3 regions of the Corallincola platygyrae genome follow, and region 2 is predicted to be linked to each of the others. Evidence: predicted binding sites of a transcription regulator. Region 2 holds the regulator's gene; each other region holds the start of a gene.
What was found. The regulator MetJ, encoded in region 2, represses methionine synthesis genes. The targets are predictions, from matches to a motif close to TAGACGTCTAGACGTCTA.

Region 1 (3,288 bases), on a different contig from region 2:
TCTGCCCGCAGAGTGCTGCGATTTAAAAATGGTTTGGTAGTCACCAAACACATTCAATAGCCTGGATTCACAGCTGGGTTTATCTATACCTGCGTAAACAGGCGAGACGCCAAGCAGAACAAGAATAAATACCAGAAACAATTCTCTAATTAATTTCACTCGAGGCCTTCCCTGCTTTAACTCTAAAAGTCGTTTACGACCAGACGCCAGGATACTGCAAGTACACTACTACAGTACGAGTTTTCAGACAGTAAACATTCGAGACCATGCCTTTCGCGTTGCTGATGCAGGTCAGCCGATTGAGCCCAAGGCAAGGAGCTGGGTGCGGTGTTTCTCTATCTGAGTGAAAGATTTCGGGCGCACAGCATTCATCTTTTTATACAAAGATAATCATCTGCGCCCAAGGCAGGGAGGCACTGCGCGTAGCCTCCCTACCAACCCTGTCGCGCCCCAACTATGTGCTAATCCTTCGCTCCCGACTTCACCTGCACTAACAGCTCGATAAACATCCCTGTTTAACGAGCCTAAACTGGGCATCCATGCCCAGTTTCACGTTTGCCTTTGTCTCCGCTACGGGCACATAGAAGGGGAAAATTGGCGCCGGGCTCTGCTACGGGACTCGTCTCCCTTCAGGCTCGCTGAACGGAAACAACTGAGAGAGCAAACGAGGGCATGGACGCCCTCGTTAAGAACTGCAAGCAGGGACGCTTGTCAGTTCTGCTGCTTGGCAAAGTTGATGAAGTGAAGATGACGAGCCTTTGGGAGTGCGGGGGATTGGCAAGGGGCTGCGCATACAGCCCCTTGCCTTAGGCGCCATAAACCTTATTCGTTTATCGCCATTGAAATTTGGGCGCCTAACATTAAAGCCAAAAGCTATGACTTCATAACACTTCGATGAACCCAATAATCCACACTGGTATAACGCCCACCACCCGTAAAGAACAACGACAACAACATCACAAAGTAGGTTATCGCGAATTCAATACCGTTATTCAGCACGACAAAACTGCCGCTGGAGGTTAACCAATCGTAGTTACCGTGCTCTTGCAGAATCTCTTTAGCGATACTCAGCTTACGCGCAGATTCAGCCACCTGCTCGCCAGCCAACCAGCTGTTTGGGTCTGCAATGGCTAACCAGCCATTCTCCCAGTGAACCGAGAACGCCGCGACCAGCATGGTGACCATCAATGGAATACTCACCCAGCGAACCAGAATGCCCGGGATCAAAAGAATACCGCCGATAAACTCTGCGCCTATCGCCAACGTCGCCATCAATGCAGGAAACGGTAATCCCAAACCCCAGTCACTGTTGCCAAACCATTCAACAACACCATCAAAACCTTGGATCTTGTTCCAGCCTGCCTGGATCATCACAGGTGCCAGGTAAAGCCTCAGCAGCAGCGGCCCTAAGCCATCGATCTGCATGATCCGTTTCCACACATTATCTACCGGCGTATATAACTGTTGCACACCCATGATTGCTACATCCTTCAATTTTCAAAACAAGTCAGTTATGAGGATAGAACGGTTTAACAGCGAATAACTTTCAACCTAATGACAGATCTGATCTGTTAAAACTTTGTCAGCAGCGGATGTATAGACACTAAGACTTCTAGACGGCTAAACGTGATTAGGATAGACTCGGTTCAGCTTGGGCAAGGTGTATCCCATACAACTAATATATACACGGTGATATAGGTAACAGCGTATGCCGATCAGAATTCCAGACTCGCTACCCGCGGCAAATATTCTTCGTCAGGAGAATATTTTCATCATGCCTGCGTCGCGAGCAGAGCATCAGGATATCCGCCCCCTTCGAGTGCTGATTCTGAACCTGATGCCAAAGAAGATTGAGACAGAAACGCAATTGTTGCGCCTGTTATCCAACAGTGCGCTACAGATTGATGTCGAGCTGCTACGCATCGATGATCGCCCTTCCAAGAACACGCCGAAAGAACACCTCGATGCCTTTTACCGCAGCTTCGAAGAAGTTAAAGACAACTGCTACGACGGCTTTATCATCACAGGTGCCCCACTCGGCCAGATCGCCTTTGAAGAAGTGCTTTATTGGGAACGGATGCAAACAATCATGGAGTGGTCTCGCAGCCACGTGACCAGCACCATGTTCCTGTGCTGGGCTGCCCATGCTGCGCTGCACCATTTCTATGACTTACTGCGTCATCTGCGTGAAGAGAAACTTTCTGGCGTCTATGAACATCAGGTTCGCCAGGCAGCCAAGGCGCATCCGCTGTTACGCGGTTTTGATGAGTATTTCTTTGCTCCCCATAGTCGTTATGCCGAAGTTCGCGTATCAGCGATTGACAACCATCCTGAGCTGGAAGTGTTAGTTGATTCAGAAATCGCCGGGCTATATCTGGTGGGCTCCAAAGATGGTCGCCAGTTCTTTGTCACAGGCCACCCCGAGTATGACCCCAACACCATCGACGATGAGTACCGCCGTGATATCGCTGCAGGCATCGAGCCTCAGATACCTGAAAACTACTACGCCAAAGATGATCCAAACAATCCGTATAAGGTGACATGGCGCAGCCATGGTAATCTGCTGTTTACCAACTGGCTTAATTATCACGTGTATCAGTTGACCCCGTTTGACCTGAATGAAGCGAACCTCGCCGCGCTCAGCCAACAACACGCCGAATCGATATAGGAAGATTGAAGTTTGAACAGAGAACAACGCATTCAGGCGCTTAAAGACACGCTTCAGCAACGTATCGCCATCATTGACGGCGGTATGGGTACCATGATCCAGAATCGCAAACTGGAAGAAGCCGACTATCGTGGCGAACGCTTTGCAGACTGGCCTTCCGACCTGAAAGGCAACAATGACCTGCTGGTGCTGACACAGCCAGAGATCATCTACGATATCCACCGCGAATACCTGTTGGCCGGTGCCGATATTCTGGAGACCAACAGCTTTAACGCCACCAGCATTGCCATGGCTGATTACGACATGGAATCGCTGGTTACCGAGATTAACTTCGAGTCTGCCCGCTTAGCTCGTAAAGCCGCTGACGATGTTGCAGCCGAAACCGGTGTGCCACGTTTTGTTGCGGGTGTACTGGGCCCGACTAACCGCACCGCTTCCATCTCACCTGATGTGAACGATCCCGGTTTCCGAAACACCAGCTTTGATGCCTTGGTTGAAGCTTATATCGAAGCGACCAAAGCGCTGATTGATGGTGGTGCAGATCTCATCCTGATCGAAACCATTTTCGACACGTTAAACGCCAAAGCCGCCGTGTTCGCGGTGCAAACTGTATTTGCCGA
Region 2 (3,288 bases):
TGGCCGACAATTTCGTCATTCGCAGTACTTTTACTGCACAGCACCAACGCATTGGTAGTTTTGCCTGCTGCCGAAACCACCACCAAATCACCGGGTGATGTGTGTTCTTTGAGCAGTTCGACGACTCGGAGGTAACAGTCGGCATCGGCCAGACTGCTGCCACCAAACTTGTTGACTCTGATCCGTGATGAAACGGATTCACTGCGCTGCGTGTGCTGCCACATAACGGCTATCTATCCTAAAACATGCCCAGACGGCGAATTATAAACTAACTGCGTCGAAACCTGCTTGCAGGTCAGCGATCAAATCTTCGACATCCTCGATACCCACTGACAGGCGGATAAGGTTGTTGCCGATGCCGGCCTCAATGCGGGCTGCTTCATCCATCGCCGCATGGGTCATGGTGGCAGGATGCGCGACCAGACTTTCGACGCCGCCCAGCGATTCTGCCAGCGAGAATAACTCAAGGCCAGACAGGAACTGCTTCACCTCTTCCACACCACCTTTAAGCTCGAAGCTGAGCATGGCACCAAAGCCGTGTTGCTGTTGCTTGGCAATCTCATGGCCTGGGTGGTTTGGCAGGCTAGGGTGATAAATAGCCTCAACTTTATCTTGGCCCTGCAGGTATTCAATAATGGTTGCTGCATTTGCCTGGTGCTGTAGTACGCGAGGTTTCAGTGTACGCAGGCCACGCATGGTCATGAAGCTATCGAATGGTGAACCGGTAATACCGATGCAGTTTGCCCACCAAGCCAGCTCTTCGCCCAAGGCTTTCTCTTTAGCAACCACCGCACCACCCACCACGTCTGAGTGACCATTGATGTACTTGGTTGTTGAGTGAACAACGATATCCGCACCCAGCGTTAGTGGCTGTTGAAGTACCGGAGATAGGAATGTGTTGTCGACAGTGACCAGTGCACCGATGGCATGTGCCTGTTCGCAGATAGCTGCCACATCAACCACGCGCAGCAATGGGTTGCTTGGGGTTTCAACCCACACCATTTTAGGCTTCTGCGCCAGGGCATCGGCAAAGGCTGCCGGGTCGTTTTGGTCAACCACGAGCAGTTTGAAGTGGCCTTTCTTCTCTAGATTGGTGAACAGGCGATAGCTACCGCCATAACAATCATGAGGAACGACCAGGAGATCATCGGCCTGCAGCAACATGGTGGCCAGGTGAACCGCTGACATACCAGTACTGGTGACAACACCTTGGGCTCCCTGCTCCAGTTCTGCCAGGGCTTCGGCTAAGGCATCACGGGTTGGGTTACCAGAACGGGTGTAGTCATATTGGCGAGGCTGGTCAAAGCCGGCAAAGGTATAGTTGCTGGAAAGATACAGGGGAGGGACCACTGCGCCGTGCTGGTGGTCGGTTTCAATACCGGCGCGCACAGATACGGTTGCGACTTTACTCTTGCTCATGGTGTTTCTCTCACTATTGGTCTGGGACGCCTATCCCACAAATTATGTGCGGACAGTGGCAGATATTGGCCAACGATAAGGGATGATGTTTCAGACGTCAAGGCATCTGGACGTCTAAACATCCTTACATTTGGATTGCTAAATTTGACTGGTTCGACTGACTCAGTACAATCGTCAGGGTTATTAGCAGATTTTGAAGGCAGGCAACGCTGAGATGGCTGATTGGAACGGCGAATACATTAGCCCCTATGCAGAGCATGGTAAAAAGAATGAGCAGGTGAAAAAGATCACCGTCTCTATTCCGCTCAAGGTTTTGAAGATACTGACTGACGAACGTACCCGTCGCCAGGTAAATAATCTTCGTCACGCAACCAACAGTGAATTGTTGTGTGAGGCGTTTCTGCATGCGTATACGGGACAGCCACTGCCTGAAGATGATGACTTGCGTAAAGATACGCCGGATGATCTACCTGCAGAAGTGCGCAAGCAGATGGAAGAATTAGGATTACCGGTACCGGATCTTCACAGCGAAGACTAACGTTTACTCGGTAACGAATGAGAAAGGGGCTGACTGGCCCCTTTTTTAATGTTCGTCATTATGTCAATAAGATAGCGGCCTTGGGCCAGATGCCGAGGCATAGAGATCGTAAAAACTGCTTGACATCTTTTCTGATTCACCTCAAATTTAGGCCGTATAGACGTCTAAACATCTAAAAAGATTTTGGGAGCACGCTCCCTCATGTACTGGCAAGGCCAGGGAGTGAAGTGAAATGGCATTAAGTCACGCACAGCAGATAGGTTTGCTAAATCAGAGCCTGGCAGAAGTTGGTGATATCAACGTATCGTTTGAGTTCTTTCCGCCGAGTAGCGAGAAGATGGAGCAAACACTTTGGAACTCCATTGAGCGACTGGCCCCCCTGAAGCCCAAATTCGTTTCTGTGACCTACGGTGCCTGCAGCGGTGAACGCGATCGTACCCACGATATTGTTAAGCGCATTAAGTCTGATACAGGGCTAACAGCGGCCCCTCACCTGACATGTATTGATGCCAGTCGCGACGAATTGCGCCAGATCGCCCGTGATTACTGGAACAGCGGTATTCGTGAGATCGTTGCCCTGCGAGGTGATTTGCCAGAAGGCAGCACAGAACGCCCAGATATGTATGCCGCAGATCTGGTGGCACTGCTTAAGTCTGAAGCGGATTTTGATATCTCAGTCGCGGCCTATCCCGAAGTTCACCCTGAGGCCAAGAGTGCACAGGCTGACCTGATTAACCTGAAGCGTAAAGTTGATGCGGGTGCCAACCGTGCGATCACTCAGTTTTTCTACGACGTCGAAAGTTATCTGCGTTTCCGTGACCGCTGCGTGACTGCAGGCATTGATGTGGAGATTGTACCGGGGATCCTGCCCGTGTCTAACTTCAAGCAGCTGAAGCGTTTTGCCGGCATGACTAATGTACATCTTCCGCAGTGGCTGCACCGCATGTATGAAGGTCTGGACGACGACCAGACCACACGTAACCTGCTGGGTGCTTCAATTGCGATGGATATGGTGAAGGTTCTGTCCAAAGAAGGTGTGAAAGACTTCCACTTCTACACGCTGAACCGTGCGGATTTAACGTATGCCATCTGTCACTCACTAGGCGTACGCCCCGATTTGACGGTTGCAGCCGAATAAAGAATTAGACCAATATTTCCTTCCAAGTTTGGGCAGCCTATCGGCTGCCCTTTTTTTATGTACAGGATGTACGGTATGTCGCGGGCGCATGGTGCCGAATACACTTCGTGGGGCATGCTAACGCGCAGGAGCGTCGATACCCATAGGGCACGCTGTGTAAAGGATGAACGGTCAAAAACTGCTCCTGCATTTT
Region 3 (3,288 bases), on a different contig from region 2:
GTCAGTGTTTCGTAAGCTTCAACTGCCAATTGAACTTCTGAACCGGTAGCGATCAGGATCAACTCTGGCTGGCCTTCACAGTCTTTCAGGATGTAACCACCACGAGCGATGTCAGCAACTTGTTGAGGTGTACGCTCCTGGTGTGCCAGATTCTGGCGAGTAAACACCAGTGACGTAGGACCGTCTTTACGCTCAATCGCTGCTTTCCACGCTACCGCTGATTCAACGGTGTCACATGGACGCCAGTTTTCCAGGTTAGGTGTCATACGCAGGCTGGAAAGCTGCTCAACCGGCTGGTGCGTCGGACCATCTTCACCCAGGCCGATAGAATCGTGGGTATATACGAAGATGCTGCGTTGCTTCATCAGTGCAGCCATACGCACAGCGTTACGCGCGTATTCCACAAACATCAGGAAGGTTGCGCCGTAAGGTACGAAACCTTTGTGCAGTGCAATACCGTTCATGATGGCAGACATACCGAATTCACGTACGCCGTAGAAGATGTAGTTGCCGCTGGCATCATCAGCCGTCAGGCCTTTAGCATCGCTCCACAGGGTCAGGTTTGAACCTGCCAGGTCAGCTGAGCCGCCCATAAATTCTGGCAGCAGAGGACCGTAGGCGTTCAAACAGTTCTGGCTCGCTTTACGCGTTGCGATAACCTCGCCTTTATCCTGCAGGTCAGCGATGTACTGATTCGCTTTCTCAGCAAAGTCAGCAGGCAGGTCACCCTTCATGCGACGCTCATATTCAGCCGCCAACTCTGGGTAAGCCGCTTTGTATGCGCCGAACTTGTCGTGCCAAGCCGCTTCTTCGGCCTGACCCGCTTCTTTCGCGCTCCACGCATCGTAGTGATCTGCAGGGATTTCGAATGGACCATGAGGCCAACCCAGGAATTCGCGGGCTGCTGCGATCTCTTCATCACCGAGAGGAGCACCGTGACAATCGTGGCTGCCACCTTTGTTAGGAGAGCCGTAACCAATCACTGTCTTACAGCAGATCAGCGTCGGTTTGTTTGTTTCTGCACGCGCCGCTTCGATAGCCGCTGCAATCGCGTCAGCATCGTGACCATCAACGTTAGCAATCACGTGCCAGCCGTAAGACTCGAAACGCTTAGGTGTATCGTCAGTGAACCAACCTTCTACTTCACCGTCGATTGAGATGCCGTTGTCGTCCCAGAATGCAACCAGTTTACCCAGGCCCAGGGTGCCGGCCAGAGAACAAGCTTCGTGGGAGATACCTTCCATCAAGCAGCCATCACCTAGGAAACAGTAGGTGAAGTGGTCAACGATGTTGTGGTCATCACGGTTGAACTGTGCAGCCAGTGATTTTTCAGCAATCGCCATACCTACCGCATTGGTGATGCCCTGCCCCAGTGGACCTGTGGTGGTTTCAACACCTGGTGCATAACCGTATTCAGGGTGACCTGGAGTTTTTGAATGCAGCTGACGGAAGTTTTTCAGATCGTCAATTGAGAGGTCATAGCCGGCAAGATGCAGCAGGGAATAAAGCAGCATTGAACCGTGGCCGTTAGAAAGAATAAAGCGGTCACGATCAGCCCAATCCGGATTGGTTGGATTGTGCTTGAGATAATCGCGCCACAGAACCTCGGCGATGTCAGCCATACCCATTGGGGCGCCCGGGTGTCCGGACTTGGCTTTTTGCACACCGTCCATGCTCAAGGCACGGATCGCATTGGCTAGATCACGACGAGAAGGCATCGAATACTCCCTGCTCAAATATGAAGTGTCTGAAAAAAATGGACGCATATTGTCAATGTTTCTTGGGACATTAGCAATGAAATTCTCAGACTGCTTCACTGTAATCTAAAATTTACGTTTACTCGTATGAGAACAGCGCTATGTACCTAATTTGGAAATTGGGGCTAGCACCGAAACACGACAATTGGTTAGAATAGACGTCTAGACGTTTATACATTTATCAGTCTATCTATCTGGATGACACCATGGCACAACATATTTTTACCTCAGAGTCAGTCTCCGAGGGGCACCCTGATAAAATAGCGGATCAGATCTCTGATGCCGTGCTTGACGCTATTCTTGAGCAGGATTCGATGGCCCGAGTTGCCTGTGAGACCCTGGTAAAAACCGGCATGGTTTTGGTTGCGGGTGAAGTGACCACCGAAGCCTGGGTAGACATAGAGCAGTTGGTACGCGATACCGTACGTGACATTGGCTACATTCACTCTGACATGGGTTTTGATGCTGACTCTTGTGCTGTCGTGAATGCTATCGGTAAGCAGTCCCCGGATATCGCACAAGGTGTTGACCGTGGTGACCCACGTGAACAAGGCGCCGGTGACCAGGGCCTAATGTTCGGCTACGCCAGCAACGAAACTGACGTTTTGATGCCTGCACCTATTACCTATGCTCACCGTTTGGTGAAGCGTCAGGCTGAAGTTCGCAAGAACGGCACACTCCCCTGGTTGCGTCCTGATGCGAAAAGTCAGGTCAGCTTTATCTACGAAGGTGGTAAGCCAGTCGGTATCGACGCCGTAGTACTTTCCACTCAGCATTGCGACAGCGTCAGCCAGAGCGATCTGGTTGAAGCAGTACGTGAAGTGGTGATTGACCCAGTCCTACCACGCGAGTGGATCACAGACAAAACCAAGTACTTCATTAACCCAACCGGTCGTTTCGTTATCGGCGGTCCAATGGGTGACTGTGGCCTCACCGGCCGTAAGATCATTGTAGATACCTACGGTGGTATGGCTCGTCACGGTGGTGGTGCTTTCTCTGGTAAGGACCCATCTAAGGTTGACCGCAGTGCCGCATACGCTGGCCGCTATGTAGCCAAGAACATTGTTGCGGCGGGTCTGGCAGATCGCTGTGAGATCCAGGTCAGCTACGCCATTGGTGTGGCTGAGCCAACTTCTATCAGCGTTGAAACCTTCGGTACCGGTAAAGTGGCTGATGAGTTGCTGGTTAAGCTGGTGCGTGAGCACTTTGACTTGCGCCCATACGGCCTGACCGAAATGCTCAATCTGGTTCAGCCTATCTACAAAGAAACAGCCGCATATGGCCACTTTGGTCGTGAGCAGTTCCCTTGGGAGCAGGTTGATAAAGCTGACATTCTTAAGGATGCCGCGGGCTTGTAATTCAATAATCAGCCCCCACTATAAAGGCAAGCGTACGCTTGCCTTTTTTGTTTATACTGCCAAACAGCTTGTACTGTTTTCGCTGTAATTTATGCAAGCACTGCCTCACTTATAGCGACGGAGCTTTCTATCCCCCATGCGCATAGTTCGCCTCTACCATCCTGATCCGATTC

Region 1: a site for MetJ is predicted at 1,606-1,623, ahead of metA (homoserine O-acetyltransferase MetA). Genes of this name have one in related genera too.
Region 3: a site for MetJ is predicted at 1,913-1,930, ahead of metK (methionine adenosyltransferase). Genes of this name have one in related genera too.

Annotation. Positions count from the first base shown of each region.
Region 1 is NZ_BAABLI010000003.1:63,275-66,562, reverse strand. Features, by position in the region: gene ABEA14_RS00335 (hypothetical protein) at 1-159, opposite strand, end outside; gene ABEA14_RS00330 (HvfX family Cu-binding RiPP maturation protein) at 874-1,476, opposite strand; gene metA (homoserine O-acetyltransferase MetA) at 1,709-2,668, shown strand; gene metH (methionine synthase) at 2,681-3,288, shown strand, end outside.
Region 2 is NZ_BAABLI010000008.1:42,879-46,166, forward strand. Features, by position in the region: gene metL (bifunctional aspartate kinase/homoserine dehydrogenase II) at 1-224, opposite strand, end outside; gene metB (cystathionine gamma-synthase) at 262-1,419, opposite strand; gene metJ (met regulon transcriptional regulator MetJ) at 1,634-1,957, shown strand; gene metF (methylenetetrahydrofolate reductase) at 2,190-3,095, shown strand.
Region 3 is NZ_BAABLI010000012.1:140,290-143,577, forward strand. Features, by position in the region: gene tkt (transketolase) at 1-1,718, opposite strand, end outside; gene metK (methionine adenosyltransferase) at 1,964-3,115, shown strand; gene rsmE (16S rRNA (uracil(1498)-N(3))-methyltransferase) at 3,252-3,288, shown strand, end outside.